2 linked regions of the Roseiconus lacunae genome follow. The protein of the gene in region 2 interacts with the protein of the main gene of each other region in a pairwise test. Links are inferred from orthologs where the notes say so. Each region holds a gene or a part of one and is shown on either strand. Other genes may lie near its edges. The genes, in order: dnaB and FYC48_RS11530.

What was found.
Region 1: the proteins of FYC48_RS11530 (region 2) and dnaB interact in binary tests that used the Escherichia coli proteins (3 or more experiments, as listed by UniProt). The link is inferred for Roseiconus lacunae from one-to-one orthologs.

What each region holds. Positions count from the first base shown.
Region 1 is NZ_VSZO01000009.1:328,846-338,330, reverse strand. The notes cover bases 2,071-5,009. They hold dnaB (replicative DNA helicase), read right to left. Parts: upstream 4,295-5,009; coding sequence 2,846-4,294; downstream 2,071-2,845. Other genes in these bases: FYC48_RS13940 (DnaA/Hda family protein), read right to left, coding at 4,398-5,009; FYC48_RS13950 (hypothetical protein), read left to right, coding at 2,071-2,815. In the rest of the region: FYC48_RS13955 (BON domain-containing protein), read right to left, coding at 1-455; more of FYC48_RS13950, read left to right, coding at 878-2,070; more of FYC48_RS13940, read right to left, coding at 5,010-6,206; transcriptional repressor LexA, read left to right, coding at 6,985-7,584; ndk (nucleoside-diphosphate kinase), read right to left, coding at 7,985-8,443; FYC48_RS13925 (hypothetical protein), read left to right, coding at 8,732-9,485. UniProt on the Escherichia coli protein: The main replicative DNA helicase, it participates in initiation and elongation during chromosome replication. Travels ahead of the DNA replisome, separating dsDNA into templates for DNA synthesis.
Region 2 is NZ_VSZO01000007.1:391,030-400,504, reverse strand. Bases 1,854-4,782 are described here. They hold FYC48_RS11530 (ATP-dependent helicase), read right to left. Parts: upstream 4,356-4,782; coding sequence 2,352-4,355; downstream 1,854-2,351. Other genes in these bases: FYC48_RS11525 (hypothetical protein), read right to left, coding at 4,586-4,782; FYC48_RS11535 (sugar phosphate isomerase/epimerase family protein), read left to right, coding at 1,854-2,143. In the rest of the region: NAD-dependent DNA ligase LigA, read right to left, coding at 1-957; more of FYC48_RS11535, read left to right, coding at 1,358-1,853; more of FYC48_RS11525, read right to left, coding at 4,783-5,242; FYC48_RS11520 (Gfo/Idh/MocA family protein), read left to right, coding at 5,447-6,607; ispD (2-C-methyl-D-erythritol 4-phosphate cytidylyltransferase), read left to right, coding at 6,719-7,450; tyrS (tyrosine--tRNA ligase), read left to right, coding at 7,443-8,726; FYC48_RS11505 (EF-hand domain-containing protein), read left to right, coding at 8,797-9,475. UniProt on the Escherichia coli protein: Rep helicase is a single-stranded (ss)DNA-dependent ATPase involved in DNA replication; it can initiate unwinding at a nick in the DNA. It binds to ssDNA and acts in a progressive fashion along the DNA in the 3' to 5' direction.

The sequences.
Region 1 (9,485 bases), on a different replicon or contig from region 2:
CTGTCCAGTGGAGCGACGTTGACGGCCGATCGTAATTTAACTCGGATCGTTGGCTGTGTACTGCTCGCATCCTGCCCCCCAAACGCACTTCCCAGTGCCCCGAACAAGCCGCCGAGCCCTCCAAGTCCACCGACGCCGCCGGCGCGTCCGCCTCCGGCTGCCGCACCTCCTCCGCCACCCGTCGATTCCGCAGCGGCTCCGAATCCAGAGACGTTTTCACTTCCAATCGTTGAGCCTCGCTCAACACCTGCGAACGTGCTCGCACCACTGGCCGACATCGCGCTGCCAAAACTCGATGTGCCGCCCGCCGTTGCTCCAGAGTCTGTCCCAGTGCCGACGCCGGTATCACCGGTGTCGCTGGAAAACTGAGCCGTCGCGAGGGTCGCTAGCACCAAATTGCCCATCACTGCGATCATGACGCGGCGAAGCGGGCGATGAGTTGGCAAATTCGACATGGAAGCGTGCACCATTGGCGAGAAGAAGTTCATTCAATTTGTTACCCTACTTTAACCTTACGCGCCTCCAAACGTTTCGGATTTCGCCTAGGAACTTCATCTGAAAGTCCCAAGATCGAGGTCGCAAAACCGAATCAAGCGACAAGTTCAGAACTAACGTACGCATCGAAACCTACGTCGATCGTTCATTCCCGTCTCGACCGGCCGCTCAGTAATTCACATGTTGCTTCGGCAGGTCCAAAGCCAACCACCCTCGGTTGTATACGCAAATGTACGCTGGTCACGATTTTTTCGGGGCGGTGTTGGCGTGATTAAGTCGTAGGCGAGTTTGAGCTGAAAGACGACTAGAATCTGAACAAGATCGACCGATTAGCAGGCCTTGTCCGATCGTTTCATTCCCCTTCTTCTTGTGTGGCACACCAATGACAGTGATTCGTCCCCATTCCGGCGTTTTCCGCGTTTCCGGATCCGTCAAGACAGCCGTGATGTCGCTAGCGATAGTCGCCGGTGGAATGCTCACCGGTTTGCCTACCACTTCGGCAGCCGAAAAGGACAAAGACGGCGCGCTACCAGGCGCTCCTCGACTGTTTCCCAGCGACACGCTGGCCTACATCCGTTTAGATGATGCCGCTGATCTACGCCAGGATCTTAAGTCATCGTCGCTCGGAAAAATGATCCAGGATCCAAAGTTCCGACCATTTGCCGATGACCTTTATGCCACCTTGAAAGACTTGTTCCAAGAAGCAAGCGATGAGATCGGAATCGGTCTCGACGAATTGCTCGCGATCCCACAGGGCCAAGTCGCTTTCGCCCTGCACCCAGCCAAGCCGCTCGAGGGGGACGAAAAACCGGAGCTACAATCCGATGAAGATGCCAGCGAAGACGAGATCGAACGTCGCAAGCGTCGCGCCGAATTGCGAGAGCAGTACTCGTTCGGATTCACTTTCCTGATCGACGCCGGCGACAACATCGATAGCTTGATGAAGATCGTCGACCGCTTCGAACAAGAAGTCAAAAAACAACGGGTCCGACGAGTCACCAAAATCGATGGAACCGAAGTGACCCGAATGTTGCCCAATCGTGCCGGCCGATTGCCGATCGAGTTTTTCGAACGCGACGGCACGTTCGTCATCGGTGTCGGCCACTCCGCCGCTCAGGATGTGCTCAATCACTGGATCGGAAAAAGTGACGAACCGACGCTCGCTGACAATGCAACATTTGGCACCATCATGTCGCGTTGTGTCGGCGCCGAAGATACGCGTCCGCAAGTCACGTTTTTTGCAGATCCGCATGCGATCGCCGATCGGATTATCAAACGGTCCGATTCTATTGCCGTGGCTCTAATCTGGCCGACCATCGAAGAAATGGGCGCGGCTCGTATCGGTGGGATCGGCGGTAGTTCGTTCCGAGGCGGAGATGTGTTCGAAGGTATCGCGCACTACCATATCAAGATCGATCCCCCGCGCGACGGCATCCTCGGTGTCTTACGTCCCGAAACCGGTGAAACCGCTCCACCGAATTGGGTGCCCGAGGACATTATGCAGTACTCGTCGCTGAATTGGGATTTTGCCAAAGCATACGAGAACTTCGGCAAAGTGCTCGATCGCTTCCAAGGTGTTGATGCGATGAAGCGGATCGTTGAAGACCCTGTTATGACGCGTTTGGGATTAAGCATCCAAGACGATGTCGTTGGAAATCTGAACGGCCGATTCGTGCGTCTTGCCTGGATGGAGCCCCCGGCACGAATCAACAGTGGCGTTAACGCGTTTGCGTTTGAACTAAAAGATCCGGTGAAGGCCAAGTCAAAGATGGCGGACATTCGCGATCGGATGCAAAACGCGATGACTGTCGAAACGATCGCCGGACATGTTGTCTATCGATTGCGTGGCCCCGGCGGTAATTTTCCTCAAAACCTGCGTCGCCCCGAACCAAGTTTCCTCATTCTCGGCAACTGGTTGATCTATTCCGATAGCACCAAGTTTCTCGAAAGGGTGGCGTTGGCCGATGCCGGAAAGCTTCCCCGCTTGTTGGAACTTCCTGAGTACTCGTTAGTCTCCGGTGAACTAGGCGGCAAACTCGATGGCGATGATCCGTTCGTGCTGTCGTTCATCGACGGAGCGCAGAGCTTTCGCCTGATTTACGACTTGGCCAAAGACGAGAACTCTCGCAACTTCCTTCGCCAAGCGGGCGAAAACAATCCAGCGGTCAAGAAAATATCGCAGCTGATGGATAAGAACGAATTGCCCCCGTTCTCGGAGTTTGAAAAGTACTTCGCACCCACAGGGTCTTTCGGCTACAACGAACCCGACGGGATTCACTTTGGGTTCTTCACGCTGCGAGCGGACCCCGAGCTTAAGTAACGCAGGTTGCGTTAATCACGACAGGAAAGCTTAGAAACCACCCGGGCTGGTGAATTCGGCATAGTCGCTGAATTCATCGTGGTGCTCGGGGGCACGGTTACCGAAGCGGGTGAAGTCCGATTCCCAAGTCAATTGGACATCGCCCACCGGTCCGTTCCGCTGCTTGGCGATGATGATCTCCGCCTGCCCGGCGAACTGAGCCCGATCTTCACCACGGTGGTAATACTCTTCACGGTGGACGAACATCACGACGTCGGCGTCTTGCTCGATTGCACCGGATTCACGAAGGTGGCTCAGCTTGGGACGGTGGTCCTTGCTGTCTTCGGCTTGTCGGTTGAGCTGTGAGAGACATAGCATCGGTACGCCCAGTTCCCGCGCCATCCCTTTTAGGCGTCGCGCGATTTTTGCGACTTGCTCCTGACGTGGATCGCGTGAGTTATCTGGTTCGATGAGCTGCAAGTAATCGATCACGATCAACCCGAGTCCGTTCTCGCGACGTTTGATCCGGCGTGCCGCCGCCGCAATTTCGCTGACCGTCCGACTGGGCGAATCGTCAACGTAAAACGGCGCCGTACTGATCTCATTCGCCTTATTGATCAAGCGGGTCTGGTCGTCAGCGCTGATCGTTCCGTTTCGTAGTCGGTGCCCATTGACGCGAGCCAGGCTACACAACATCCGGTCGGCCAATTCGATCCCCGACATTTCCAAGCTGATAAACAAAGCCGGCTGGCGCAGTTCGATCGCGCAGTGTTCGGCAATGTTCATCGCCAACGCCGTTTTCCCCATCGACGGTCGAGCGGCGAGGATGATCAGTTCGCCCATATGTAGCCCACCGGTCATCGTGTCGTAATCGGTCAATCCGGTTTCGACGGTGCCTTCGGTAACTTCACCTCGAAGGCGGGCTTCCATCCGGTCCATCGCCGCGTGCAAAACGTCGTTCATCGAATGCAAGGAATTGGCCGAGCGACCGTCCATGATCGAGAAGACTTTCGCTTCCGCCTGTGCACACAGCTCACGTGCCTCGCTGGATTGGTCGTAGGCGTCGCGAAGGATGTCGGTCCCGGCGTGGATCAGCTTTCGATAGACCGCTTTTTCGGAAACGATCTCGCCGTAGTACACCGCGTGGGCGGCATTGGGTACGGCCGACGAAAGCCTCGCCAAATACGCCGCACCCCCGATTTTTTCGAAGTCGTCGGTCTTCTTTAAGCGAGCCACCAGAAGTGTGACATCGATTTTCTCACCGGTGTCGTACATCTCGCGAAGCTGTGCGTAGATGATTCGGTTGGCGTCGTCGTAAAAATCGTCCGCCCGCAGAGACGCCAAGTCGTCGCAGACTTCCGGAAGAATCAAGATGCTGCCGAGCACGCCCATTTCGGCTTCAAGATCAAACGGCGGCTGGCGCTGCAAGATCTCGGCGGCAGATTGGGGACGTTTCTTGTCCTTCTTAAATTTAGAACGATCAAAGTCTCCGGTACTCAAAACACCGATCCTTGGTTGGTAGCTGTGACGTCGCGTGAGAATCTCAGGCGGAGCAGTTTGTATTGTTCGCGTTGGCCGATCAAGTTCAACCGGTCACGGGGGATCAGCCGGTCTTTAGCATCGCTTCGACTCGGCGGATCGCTTCGTCAGTCGCCAACGCTGTCGTCCCACGACCGATCTGCTTATTCGCTTCGAGCCACTGCTTGACACGTTGGGAAGCCAAGATCGCCGTGCTATGGCTGCGTCCGCCATAGTGGCCGCCGATTTCCGAATAGGGGCTGCCGGTCATTTCACGCGACAAATACATGGCCAACATCCGCGGCCCGGTCAGGCTTTTTGCTTGTGAGCCCGACTGCAACGAACGGCCTTCTAACTGGAATACCTTCTCGACCGCTTGCTCGATCGTTTGCAACGTAATCGGTACACCGGAACTTCGTAGCAAGTGTGACCCGTGCTGGCGAATCTGTTCCATCGTCGGCATCGAGCCATACATCCGCTGCAACAATGAGATCAAGTTTGCGATCCCGATCAGCAACCGACCGTCCCCGTCAACCGCTTCGGCGATTTCAGAAAGGGTTTCTTCGGGCCACGCGTCGGGGGAACTTTGGTTGGCATAGCGACGCAGCAATTCGATGCGGGTTTCGAAGTCCAGGCTGTTGACTTGGCAAACCAATCCAGACGCCAAACGCCCGCTCAATTCACCACCCAAGCCTTTGATCTCGGTGGGGGCTTTCGTTCCGGCAAATACCAGTGGCTTGCCGGCTTCGGCGAACATTTCAATCGTGTGTTGCAGCTCGCGAATCGTCGCCTTCTTGTCAACGAAGAATTGGATGTCGTCGATCAGTAGTGCACTCGCATCACGAAACCGCGACCGGAACGCCGGCAAGCTGTTGCCGTGAAGTGCTTTGATAAAATCGTTCGTGAAGTCTTCCGCCGACAGGATGATGACCTGCCGCATGCGGTGAATGGTGCGGAGCTTTTTTGCAACCGCTCCAAGCAAGTGTGACTTGCCACAGCCCGGCGGTCCCCACAGCACCAGCGGTGATGCCGTCCGAGGTGATTCGATGGTCATTTCGCATGCGGTGACGGCCAGTCGATTGCTCGGACCTGTCACAAAGTTATCCCAACTATGGTCCATCGCACGACGCATATTTTCACGCGTGGACGCCGGCATCGCCTGTGGCGCAGATGCCGCCGCGGTCGCGGGACCAGCAGACGTTTGTCGCTTCGGCGGCGGGGACGCTGAACCGGACGCGGTTTTTCGCGAGTCGATTCCGTCGGCTAAAATCGCTGCCAATGACTGCGTTTGGGGACGTCGCCGCTTGGACGCCCGGTCGTTTCGCTGAGCCTTTGTCTGTGGGCGCGATTTTGGTCGGGCCGTCCCTCGGACAGCAGAGGCGTCGAAGTCTGATGAAGCAGCCGCTGCGGTGGACTCGCTTGCCGCCTGCGCGTCTGCCTGATCGCTTGCTGGGGGGGCGGAGTCGGTTTGGTCGGCGACCGAATTGGCATCGGTGCCCACGTCTTCAAACGGCAGCCCCACCTGTTGTGTCGGTGTAGACGCGACATCGATGCGAATGTTCGTCAACGAGCCACACGCCGCCGACGCGGCAGCTCGCATTGCCGAAAGGAAGTTCTTGCTCAACCGGTCTGCCGCAAATTGTCCGCGTGCGGTCGCGATGATGCAGCCCGGAGATACTTGCGCGTTCTGGGAAGCCGCCGCCGGGGACCCAGCTGAGCTTTCAGCTGCGTTCTCGGTCGAGGGCGTTGATTCGACCGAGGGCGTTGATTCGACGTCGAACTCGACACCAGAGAACCAAATCTGATATCGCTCCGCGCCCACACGCTGCTTCAAAGCCTCCTTGAATGTGACAATGACCTCCGAGTCATTGTTGCAGCCGTGCGTTGTGGACATACCGGGAGCGCAGTCCTCCATCATGGATCATTGCGTAACGTTCGAAACCCGACCGACCATCGCGGAACCGGCAGTAACAGGGGAAACTGCGATCGCAACGTTCGGCGGAAAATTGGCCTAATGGATCGACTCGGAAAAGCAGCCAAAGCGTTGGCAAGACAAGCAGCCAACCTAGCTCCGCTGGGTGGCATCTCAGCCTCCCAAGTCAATCGATACCCTCGACGATCCACCGGAAGCGAAAATGCTATCAAATTCCCTCGGCGTTCGTTGAGTGGGCGAGATTCTAGGTTTGCTAGCACGCAAGTCAAATCGAATTGTTGATCGGCCGGCTGGGATTCGTTTCGCAGACTGATCTTCATTCGCATGAGGCAAGAATTCACGGTTGGAGACGTCATCCGGAGGTCCGTTTGGTGGACGCATTCGGCGGGGTGGCAAGGAATTCCGGTGGGTGGAAAAACTGTCGAACTTTTTCTTCCGAGAGCGAATTAGAAGTTATTGGATCGGCGTAAGTCCTTGTAATGTATCTGCTTGCGGTTTTTGGGTCGCTTCGGAACTCGCCGTCTTCACGAAATCTGCATGGACTAAAATTGTGTCTCCGAAATGTTTTGTGCGCTTGGCAAGTCGGGAAGGTTGGCCCTTCGCCGATTAACACTTCGATATTGGACAGATGTGATCCAAGTCCGGATCTTCATAGCCTCGTTGGCTTTAGGTAGGTGGATCCGGTATACTTCCGCAGGTTGTCCGAGCGGCGACATAACTCCAATCAACGAGTCAACAGATGGCGACAAAGCAACTCACCGATCGGCAGCGCCGCGTTTACGAGTTGATCCGTGAGCTGATCATCAATCGAGGCTACGGACCGACCGTTCGCGAGATCGGCGAAGCATTTGGCATCAAAAGCCCCAATGGCGTGATGTGCCACCTCCGTGCTCTGGAACGTAAAGGACTGATTCGGAGGAGTCCAAACAAGTCGCGCGCGATTGAGTTAACGGAAGGCCACGACCGTGGGCATAGTTTGCCAATGGCGGGGATGGTAGCTGCCGGAACGACCGCACTTGCGTTCGAGCAAACCGATCGCGTCGATTTTAGTGGTATGTTTTGCAAGCATGATCGATTCATCTTGCAGGTTTCCGGGGACTCGATGATCGATGCCCACATCCAAGACGGTGATTTTGTTGTCATCCAGCGGCAAGAGTCCGCTGAGCCGGGACAGATCGTCGTCGCTGAATTGCCGACCGGCGACTCAACGCTGAAGTTCTGGTACCCCGAAGAAGGACGCATTCGATTGCAACCCGCCAATCGCGAAATGGCCCCGCTGTACGTTACCGACGCGAAAATCGTTGGTGTCGCGGTAGGTGTGGTCAGAAACGGGATTTAATCGACGCGAATAAGACCGCTTGGTATCGACTCATTGGCAGCAACTTAATAGCTGAGTGCTGCCGGGACGGGGCGGTTAGACGCTTCGTTTCGAACCGTAGTGGAAGCCGCGGACGGCTCGTTGATTTGATCGAATGGAACGACTCAACGATCAGCCGACGGGCATTCACCCCGGTTGTACGGGGACGGTTTACGCGGAAGAACCGCACGCTATCGCGTTTGCGGCTGATTAAATCAACAAGACGCGGACGGATTCGGCCAGTTTCGCAACCGTGGAACTCGATTTTGGCAACGTCTCCCCAAGCCGATCGTGCTTTCGGTTAGCCGATCGGATTCCGCCGCAGGGATCGCAGGATTCGTTGGCCAGCACCATTCGGCTGACTTTCTAAATCGGGCGTCGACTATTCGTCGGAGGCTCGCATGAACGGCGTCAGAACTGGCTCGTAGTGACAGATTTCTGCATCTTCAAAGTACAGCGAAAGCTCTCGTTGTGCAGCCTCTGGGCCATCACTGGCGTGAACCAGGTTCATTTGTCGGCTGCTGCTGAAGTCACCGCGGATCGTTCCGGCTGCGGCGCTCAATCCGTTGGTCGCCCCCAGCATATCGCGGACGACTTTGATCACGTCCAGGCCTTCGATCGCCAAGGCAACGATCGGCGCCGACGTGATGAACGACTCCAGGCTAGGGTAGAACGGCTTGTCGACGTGTTCGGCATAGTGCTGCTTCGCTAATTCTGGCGTCACTTGCAGCATTTTCATCGCGATGATGTTCAATCCTTTCGCCTCAAATCGGGCGATCAATTGGCCCATCAGGCGGCGTTGGACGGCATCGGGTTTTAGCAGAACGAGGGTGCGTTGCATGAGATCACTCATCAGGGCGGCTCCGTGGCATTGATTTCCATTGTGGGCCCGAGATTATTGGTCGAGCATCGATCGGCGCGAAGCGGGGCCACGCTGGAAAACGGGCGGCATTCAATCAGTGGAATTGGCGCCCCCAGTGGTGCACCAATGGTGCCACGCATGCCAGGCGGACGATAAACTCTTGGTCGGTTTGGATTTGTCCAACAACCGCGATCGCTGCGAGGTGATCTAGCGACAAGCGTTGGACGGATGAATCAGTAGGAAGCAAGAACTTAGGATTAGGCAACTATGAGCGAAGGTGATCACGAGGAGCAGGTTTCGCGGCCGGCGACTGGGAAAAAAACTGTGAGCGAAAACAAAGAGAGCCAATCGTCGCGGAAGCGAATTTTGCTGGTTCCCTATCCGAAATTTATCTTCATGTACCCGACGTTGATCGTCTCGGTGATCGCATCGGTCGTGCTATGGCTTGGGGGATACGAGACCGTTAATCCGGCGGAAGATACCACGGCGGTCATCATGACGGGCCTATTTTTGGCTGTTTTGATGGCCAACATGTTTGTCATCGTCTTCGATTTCCCACGTGCAACATCGTTGACATTAATGTTCATCATCACATCGGTTGCGATGGGACTATGGCTGCTGTTTCTATCCAAACCCGACCTGCTTCCCGCGCTCGAGAGTTGGGCGAAAGGCATCCGTCCGGTCGCCAATTCAACATTCTTTTTATGCATGACGTTCGGCATGGGGCTGATGTACATCGCCGTTTTCGTCAGCACGCGTTTCAACTACTGGGAGCTGTCAAACAACGAGTTGCTACACCATCATGGGATGTTGAGCGATTTGAAGCGTTATCCGGCACCAAATTTGCGCGTCGACAAAGAGATTAACGACGTCTTCGAGTACGCCTTATTGGGCGCCGGCCGGTTGATTTTGCATCCGGCGACCGAAAAGCGAGCGATCGTTCTCGACAATATTCTGTTCGTCGGCACCAAAGAGGCGGAGATGACGAAGATGCTCGGTTCGATCAAAGTCAAGATTGGCA
Region 2 (9,475 bases):
TGTCGCTTCATATCGCTCGAATTTGTACGCGATCAGCCAACGAGGACTCTTGCTACGCATTCCAAGGCGTTCACGCTGCCGAAAGTCATCGACTTTGAAAACAATCCCATCGATTTCGAAGGGGAGGTCGGGCATCGCTTCTTCGAGTTTCGCGACAGCTTCGATCGCGTCCTGCCACGAATTGAAAGGGCGAACGTTGGGTGTCATCGGGATCCCATATGATGCGACTTCACGCAAGAACTCCATGTGAGTCGTCGCCTTGAGGCCTTCGACTTGTCCGACCCCATGACAAAAGAATCTTAGCTGTCGCTCGGCCGCGATCGCCGGATCAAGCAAACGGATCGTCCCAGCGGTCACGTTTCGAGTGTTCTTGTACGGTTCGCCACCCGCGGCAACTTGCCGTTTGTTGAGTTCCGAAAGGTCCTCGTTGGTCATGTAAACCTCGCCCCGAACCTCCAAGATTTGGGGGGCGCTCTCGGCGGTTGTCTTCAGTGGCAGATCACGGATGGTTCGGACGTTATGCGTGATATCATCGCCGACCGTTCCGTTACCCCGGGTTAGTCCGAGCGTTAAAACCCCATCTTGGTAACGCACCGATGCCGCGACGCCATCGATCTTATATTCCATCACCCACTTGATCGGTTCACCCTCGAGCAGCTTCTCGGTTCGTTCAAAGTAGGCTCGGAGTTCATCGAGCGAGTATGTGTTGTCGATCGACAGCATCGGGACCGCATGTTCGACTTGACGAAGATGTTCGACCGGGGCGTCACCGATTCGGCGCGTCGGAGAGTCTTCGGTAAGAAGCTGCGGATGCAGGTCTTCAAGATCACGGAGTTCTCGGAGCAGTTGATCGTACTGCAAGTCAGAGATCGTTGGCTTGGCTTCCACATAATACGCATGATCATGCCGTCGTATTTCATCACGAAGTTGCTCGACGCGTGTCGCCGGATCGGTCATCGAAGATCACACCGGAGGTGAGAGAAGACGTGAATGGAGAAAGCCGAAACTGGAGAGCGTCTATGATACGCGATCGTACCAATTCGGGGACCGGTCGATCCTAGTCGCCAGATACTCGGCGGGCGACCGCTGCTGCGTCAAGATCCGAATTCAAGATTAGCCGATTGGCCTTCCGCAGCCGAGCGGAGCCGAAAGGGAAAAGTGATCGTGACGAAACACGAAGGCTCGTCGACGAAGTCGATCTGTCGCGAATTGCCAGCTCGCTTGCTAGGTTGCATTGCCGACGCTAATTTCATCGAGAAAGCGAAGCGTCGCACGCACCTTTGTCGCCACACTTCGCCGTGGGTCTGATTGAGAGCCCCACGCCCTGTTTTACCGCTTAACCCGGCATCGAATATTCATGGCCGAACTTAAACTCGCGATCCGCCTGGACTGCCTAAAACTACCACTAAAAAAATCTCTCGACGTGGCCGCTCGGATGGGCGTTCGTGCCGTGGAGCTAAACGGCCGCGGCGAGGTACATCCGGAAAATCTGACCGAAACGGGACTGCGGCATTTAAAGAAGCTTCTCGATGAACGCAACTTACGGGTCGCTAGTTTACGTTTTCAAACACGCCGTGGGTACGACAATCTTCACGAGCTTCAGCGGAGAGTCGAGGCGACCAAGTCGGCGATGCAGTTGGCCTACAAGTTAGGGGCTGGATCGGTTGTCAACCACATCGGTTACGTCCCTGATGATCAAGCTGATCCTCGTTTTGAGACGTTGGAATCGGTTCTCCAAGACCTTGGCCGCTACGGCGCAAAAGTCGGAGCGTTCTTAGCGGCAGAAACGGGCGCGGAGTCTGGCGAGACGTTGGCATCAATCCTCGACAAAGACGATGAGGGATTCGTCGCGGTTGCTTATAACCCAGGACAGCTGGTCGTCAATCGACATGATGCGGTGGAGGCGCTTCGAGTATTGCGAGGTCGAATCCAAGTTGTCTGTGCGACCGACGGAGTTCTTGATTTGGCGGCGGGACGTGGCATTCGTGTGCCAATCGGGGAAGGCACCGTGGACTACCCCCAAGTTCTGGCGACGCTTGACGACGCAGGCTTCACCGGACCACTCGTCGTCGGGCGTGAGGATTCAAGTTTTGAAGAGATTCAACAGGGTGTTTCGTATCTCCAGAACCTGGTCTTGTTTTAGAGGGCTGTGGGTGTGGTGAGGGTGGCGGTGTTTGGTGGTTGATCGTTGGAACCGCACGCTATCGCAAGGCGGCTGATTGGGATGGAGTAGAGACCGGATCGCGGCGCCATCGATCTTACAGCCGCGGAGTGTTACATCGCAGAGAGGTGTCCAATGAAGCAACCATCGCCGACAGCCAATCGGCTACATTCTGTAGGACCGTCGATTGCTAACGGGCAACCGGCCGTTGTTGACGCTGGTATTTCTTTGCGTTTTCGGCTTGGCCGGTGACTTCGTACAGAAATTGGCTGGGGATTGTCGGGCGTGGCTTGCCCCATTTTCGCCGAGTCAATGCGAGCGACATCGTTAGTTTTTCTTGGGCGCGAGTGATCCCAACGTAGCAGAGGCGTCGTTCTTCGGCGATATCCTCGTCGCGTCCCGATTTGACGCTTCGCGAATGGGGCAATAAGCCTTCTTCCAAGCCAACCATATAAACGACAGGGAACTCCAGGCCTTTCGCGGCGTGCAGCGTCAACAACCAAACGGCGTTTTGCATCGCCAGCTTGTCTTTTTCATTTCCCATCTCGCGACCAGAAAGCGCGATGTCGGCCAAGAAGCCGGTCAAGTCGGCGTTTTCACGGTTGTCTTCGAAAGCGGACAACGCGTTGGTGACTTCGCCAAGCGATGCCATGCGGTTTTGTCGGTCTTCGGGTTCGTCGTATAAACGGTTGATTTCGTCACTATAGGACGTTTGTGTCAGCAGTGTTTCCATCGCCGCCGAGAGCGATTCGCTTTTCGCGCGTGTGTTCACATCGTGGTGAATCGACTGAAGCTGCGCGACACCCCGCTGGGCGGCCGGTGAAAGTTCGGCAACGACGTCGGGCTTTTGCATGATTTGCCAAATCGGAACTCCCGCAGCGACGGCGTGCTCCATCAACGTCTTGACCGCCTTTGGGCTCAACCCACGCGCCGGCGTGTTGATGACTCGCAACAACGAGACTTCGTCGTCAGGCTGATCGATCCATTTCAAGTACGCCACCATGTCGCGTACTTCACGACGATCGAAGAACGATTGGCTTCCCAACATGACGTATGGAACGTCTGCCTTCCGGAGTTCGGTTTCGAACAACCGTGGTTGTTCGTTAGTGCGAAACAAGATCGCGATGTCACGTGGCTGAACGTGCTCATTTTCAATGAGGTGCTTGATTTCGCCCACGACGGACTGGGATTCCTTAATCTCGTCTTTGTGCTGAGCGATTCGTGGCCGGATGCCGTCCGGACGGGAAGGACGCAGGACTTTGTCGTGCCGATACTTGTTGAACTGGATCAAGCGATTCGCCATTTCAAGGATCGACCCGCAACTTCGGTAGTTCGCTTCCAAACAAACAACCTTGGCGTCAGGCCAATCGTTCTTGAAATTCAGGATGTGCGTGACATCGGCGCCCCGCCACGCATAGATGGATTGATCATCATCACCGACGACACAAAGGTTTCGATGTTTGCCGGCCAAATGTTTGGTGATCCGATACTGACTGCCGTTCGTATCTTGGTATTCATCGACCAAGACGTGATCAAATCGACCGGCCTCTTCGTCACGGATCGCCGGATGTTCGTCGAACAGAATCTCGGTTTGCAGGAGCAGGTCATCAAAGTCCATCGCGCCACGACTTTTCAAACCCTCTTGGTAGCGACGGTAGCCCGCCGCGGCGAGGTGTTCTTTGTCATTGGAGGCCTCCAACGGCGCCCGCTCGGGCATGATCGACGCATTTTTCCAATTGCTGATGATGTTCAGTAAGTCACCGGGTTTGAGTGCCGTGCCGGGCAAACGCAATTCTCGCAAAATGGAGCGCGCAAGTGACTCTTGATCGCTGCGGTCATAGATGGAAAACTTGGCGGGATAACCGAGTGCTTTGGCGTGCCGCCTTAAAACTCGGACGCAGTGGGCGTGGAAGGTACTGATCGTTGGCTCAGGCCGTTTCTCACCCTTCTTTTTTCTGCGTTTGGAATACCCCAGCAGCTCACCGATCCGCTCCTTCATTTCGCCGGCGGCCTTGTTGGTGAACGTTACCGCAAGGATACGATCGGGAGAGGTTCCGTTGCGGATCAAATTGGCGATCCGGAACGTGACCACACGGGTCTTACCGGTCCCCGCGCCGGCGAGCACCAAGAGTGGTCCAGAGAGCGTGTTGACCGCGTCTGATTGCGCGGGGTTCAATCCGTGAGCCAACGAGATTCCTGCACGAACGAGAGATTGAAGCCGCCGGTCGGCCAACCCAATGAACGCCGATCCGCAGGCTCAATGCTACTGCATCTGACCGAATCGGCAAGCGACGATTGACTTTCAGGCCCCTACGTAGCGAAAGCTGGCAAGACTTGCGGTGTGGTGCGATTGGGTGATGAGTCGGGGTTGACCGAGAGGCAACCGAAACGCTCGGCGCGTTCCGCTACGGTGACTTTGAGGCGTTAGCGCTGCGAGTCGCGGTCGATCACCGGATCGGCTGAACCGGTCGAGAGCAGCACGAGCGAACCCTGTTGTGGTTTTCCTGAATTGAGGAACGTGCGATTGAATGGAATGTAGTAGCACGCATACATCCCGGTGGATGTGTTCAGGACATAGATGACCGACGACGCCACGGGATTGTTGTTGCTGCTAGGCGCATCGACCAATCCGGTCGCCATCATGTAGCCGGTGCCTTTTCCACTGCCGAGAACGTCTTGGACATTCACGGTGAACAACCCAAGGAATTTCCCCAGTCGCGGATAAACAACCGAACATTGTAGAAGCCCGGAATTGTGATCGAGCACGAAGAGGCCTTCGGCGTCACTGCTGATCAAGCCGGTCGCCATCGAAAACTTTTCGCTCGTGACCGCTGCGGTCGCGTTAAGTGCCGGAAGATTCCACTTGGACGAATCTGCCGAGTTGACAGGTGGCTGCGATGCGTGATGGTCGTGCAGTGCTTGGCTCTGTCCGGCAAAGTATGCGGCCGCGAAACTTGACAACAACGTTGTGGTGGCGAAAAAGGCAATCCATTTTCTGCCCTTTCCGATTCCGTCTGTCGGGGCAGCGGGGTGATCTTGAGGAGGCGTTTGAAGTGGCGATTCGTTGGGATTGAACGTCATGAACGAAGCTCCAGGCGAGCGGTTTGAAGGTTGCTGACGAGCCGGACAAGCGGTTGACGGGGAATTGTAGCGCAGGCGGAGGAACTTTACGATTGCAACCCGCTGAGAATTTTTCCCCTCGAAGCGTTTATTGTCCCCCTTCGCACCACCGAGGTCAACAAAACCGCCATGGCTCTGAATGAACCCCTAAACCGAAAGCTCCGAATGGCACTGGTTGGCGGAGGACAAGGCTCGTTCATCGGCCGCGTCCATTCCATTGCCGCTTGCTTGGACAATCGTGCGACCTTGGTCGCCGGAGCACTCAGTAGCAACCCCGAACGCGCAAAGGCTTCCGCACCGGACTACGGGATCGCTGAAGACCGTGCCTACACCAGCTATCAAGAAATGCTGGAAGCGGAATTGAAACTTCCCGAGGGCGAGCGAATCGATTTCGTCAGCATCGCGACGCCAAACCACGTTCACTTTGAAGTCGCCGATGCGGCAATCAAAGCCGGCTTTAACGTGGTTTGTGACAAGCCGATGACGTTCGATCTTGCCCAGGCAGAACAGCTGCTCGAAACCGTTCAAGCCAACGACGCGGTGTTCGCGCTCTCGCACAACTACACCGGCTATCCGCTCGTTCGCCAAGCACGCGAGATGATCGCTAGCGGTGAATTAGGCGAAATCAATGCCGTCCGCGCCCAGTACATTCAAGGTTGGTTGCGGACGTCGTTGGAAGAAGAAGACCAAAAACAGGCGGCTTGGCGTACCGACCCGAGTAAAAGCGGTGCGGCGGGTGCCTTTGGTGACATCGCGACGCACGCTTACAACCTCGGTCGCTACATGACGGGACTCTTGCCCGATCAAGTGAGCTGCAGCTTGAAAACATTCGTCGAAGGTCGAAAGCTGGATGACTACGGGACCGCCGTGATCCGTTATGAGAACGGCGCCTTGGGAACGGTCACCGCATCCCAGATCAGCCACGGCCGTGAAAACGATTTGGAAATTGAAATCGATGGAACCAAAGGGTCGCTGCGTTGGCGGCAAGAGAATCCCAACGAGATGATCTATCGACAAAACGGCAAGGCGCATCAAATCTTGACTCGCGATCCAAATGCACCCTTCATGAATTCAATGGGGGCCGCCGCTTGCCGCCTGCCGTCGGGGCACCCAGAAGCATTCTTCGAAGCGTTTGCCAACGTGTACGCTTCGGCATTTGACGCGATGGCCGAACGCGCCGCCGGCAAGTCGGTCGAGAAGAAGGACACTGTTTACACGAACTGCTATGATGGCGTCGAAGGGATGTATTTTATCCAGCAGTGTGTCGCCAGCAGCGGTGAAAACGCCGCGTGGGTTCCATTGAAGCACGAAGCCGCACGGCGATAACCAGTCGGTGTACTCGCTCGCCGACGTGACTTTGCAACGCGTTTCGGCGACGGGGATTCACAAGTTGCCTCTCTTGCTCGCCTACTGTCGTACGGCGACTGACGAAAGCAGATGAATCAATTCATTTCTTCGGTCGCGGTGATCATGCCCGCGGCGGGTAGCGGACAACGATTTGGATCGGACCAAAATAAGTTGTTCACGTTGCTCGACGGAAAGCCGATCTGGGAACAAACCGCGACGGTCCTGCGCAGTCACCGAGCGGTCAAGCGGATCGTGATGCCGATATCCGATCGCGACCGGGACTACTTTGTGTCTGTCGGGGCGGCGGCCGTTGCGTCGTTAGGAATTGAACTGGTTTCGGGAGGTGCCCAGCGAACCGAAAGTGTCGGTGCGGGTCTTAATCTGGTAATCGATGATCCGGCGATCGAATTGGTCGCCGTACACGACGCCGCGCGGCCGCTCGTCAAGCCCGGTGAACTCGATCGTGTGTTCGAACGGGCGTCGCAAACCGGCGCTGCAATCCTGGCTAGCCCCGTGACTGCGACCGTCAAGCAAACACTTGACGAGGGGCAATCGTGTCGCACCATCGATCGCAGCACGCTGTGGTTGGCCCAGACACCCCAGGTGTTTCGGCCTTCCATTTTGCGTCAAGCTTATCAGCGACATCGGGGCAGACCCGCGACCGACGATGCCGAATTGGTCTCCCGGACGGGGACAGAGGTCGCACTGGTCGAGTGCTCCGCCGAAAATATTAAAATCACACACCGGGGCGATTTGGCAATTGCCGAAGCCTTGGTGAACAGCCGAAAGCAGAACAGTAAGACAACGAACCACGATGAGTGAACAAGACCTAATTTCCGAGTTGAAGTGGCGCGGGTTGATCCATCAATCAACCGACGAGGCCGGTCTCGATAAACTGCTCCAATCGGGGCCACAGACGGTTTACATTGGGTTCGATCCCACCGCGACATCACTGCATGTCGGTTCCCTGATGCAGTTAATGATGCTGCGCCGTTTTCAGAATGCCGGGCACCGACCGATCGCGCTCGTTGGTGGGGCGACTGGCATGATTGGTGATCCCAGCGGTAAAAGCGAAGAACGCAACTTGCTAACGGCGGATCAGCTGGACGCTAACGTAGCCGGCATCGAAAACCAGATGCGAAAGTATTTGTCCTTCGAAGGCGATCAGGCAGCGTTGTTGCTCAATAACTTCGATTGGATGAAGGAGTACAGCTACCTCGAATTTTTGCGTGATATCGGCAAAAACTTTCCCGTCGGTGCGATGATGGGAAAGGAATCGGTGCGTGCGCGATTGGGCAGCGAGGCAGGGTTGAGCTACACCGAATTTAGCTACATGCTGCTACAGGCCTATGACTTCGTGTACCTATGCAAGAATCATGACTGTCGGATTCAGGCAGGTGGCAGCGATCAATGGGGCAATGTGACCGCCGGAATCGATTTGGCGCGGCGAATGTTGTCAAAACAGGTTTTTGGTCTGACCGCGCCCCTGTTGACGACGTCCGACGGTCGCAAAATGGGCAAAACCGAGAAGGGAACGGTTTGGTTGGATCCAGAAAAGACCAGCCCCTACGAGTTTTTCCAATACTGGGTCAATGTGGACGATAGCGATGTGATGCGATGCATTGCCTACCTGACTGAAATTGACCAAGACGAGTACAACCGCCTGGCCGAAGCGACGAAATCTGATCCGGCCGCTCGCACGGCTCAAAAGCGACTCGCCGAATGGCTCGTGAATTTCGTTCATGGTGAAGACGGCATTCGGTCCGCCCAGGCTGCCAGCAAGGTGCTCTTCGGCGGTGAAATCGAAGCATTGGATGATCACCAACTCGGACAGATTTTCGCCGACGTTCCCAATAAGCAACTCAATCGCGACATGCTGTCCGGCGAAGGATTGTGGATCGTCGAAGCACTGCAATTGGCCGGGTTAGCAACCAGCAGTAGCGATGCCCGCCGAGGCATTAAAGAGGGGGGCGTTTACCTCAATAACCGGCGTACAACCGACATGAACCTCAAATTGACCGAGTCAGACTTGGCGAGTGAGTCGGTGATGATCTTACGGCGCGGTAAAAAGAAGTACGCTTTGTTAAAATTTGCTTGAGCGGTCGTTATCTCCGCCCCCCGTGTGATGACGATCGAAACCTTTTCATTTGGCGTTGGTTTCATCTTCTATGAACGCACAAAAACAACTCTTCGGCGGATTTTTGGTCGCACTCCTGGTCGTTTGTACCACGCCTGCGGTTGCGCAGCGAGGCGGAGATGACGACGGCGGACGTGGCGGTTTTCGCGGCGGACCTCCCGGAGGCTTTCGCGGAGGCCCTCCCGGTGGTGGATTCCCGGGTGGAGGCCCTCCCGGCGGTGGGTTTCGTGGAGGTTCACCCGGTGGCGACCGCGGCGGCGCTCCCGGCGGCGACCGAGGCGGTCGGGGGGGAGACCGAGGCGGACGAGGTGGCGATCGTGGCGGTTTTGATCCGAGCAGCTTTTTGAGCCGGCTGGATCGCAACGGTAACGGCACCATCGATCCGGATGAACAGCAGGGGCCGGCACAGTTTCTGATTCAACGATTGCAATCCGCCGACCCAAGCATCAAGCCGGGGCAACCGATTTCGATCAAGCGAGTCACCGACGCATTCCAAAAAATGCGTGAAGGCGGCGGGCGCGACTCTTCACGAGGCTCTTCGGGGTCTGACGATGATGGTTTGACGCCTGATTTGCTTGTCCCTGGCTTCGGAGCCGAAGTCGAAGAAGAAGCTCTTCCGACACTACTCGGTTTCGGCGCCGCGGCTGAGATGATGTCCGTTGCGGTGACCGACAAGGACCGCGAAGAAGCTCGGAACACGATTCGCCGCT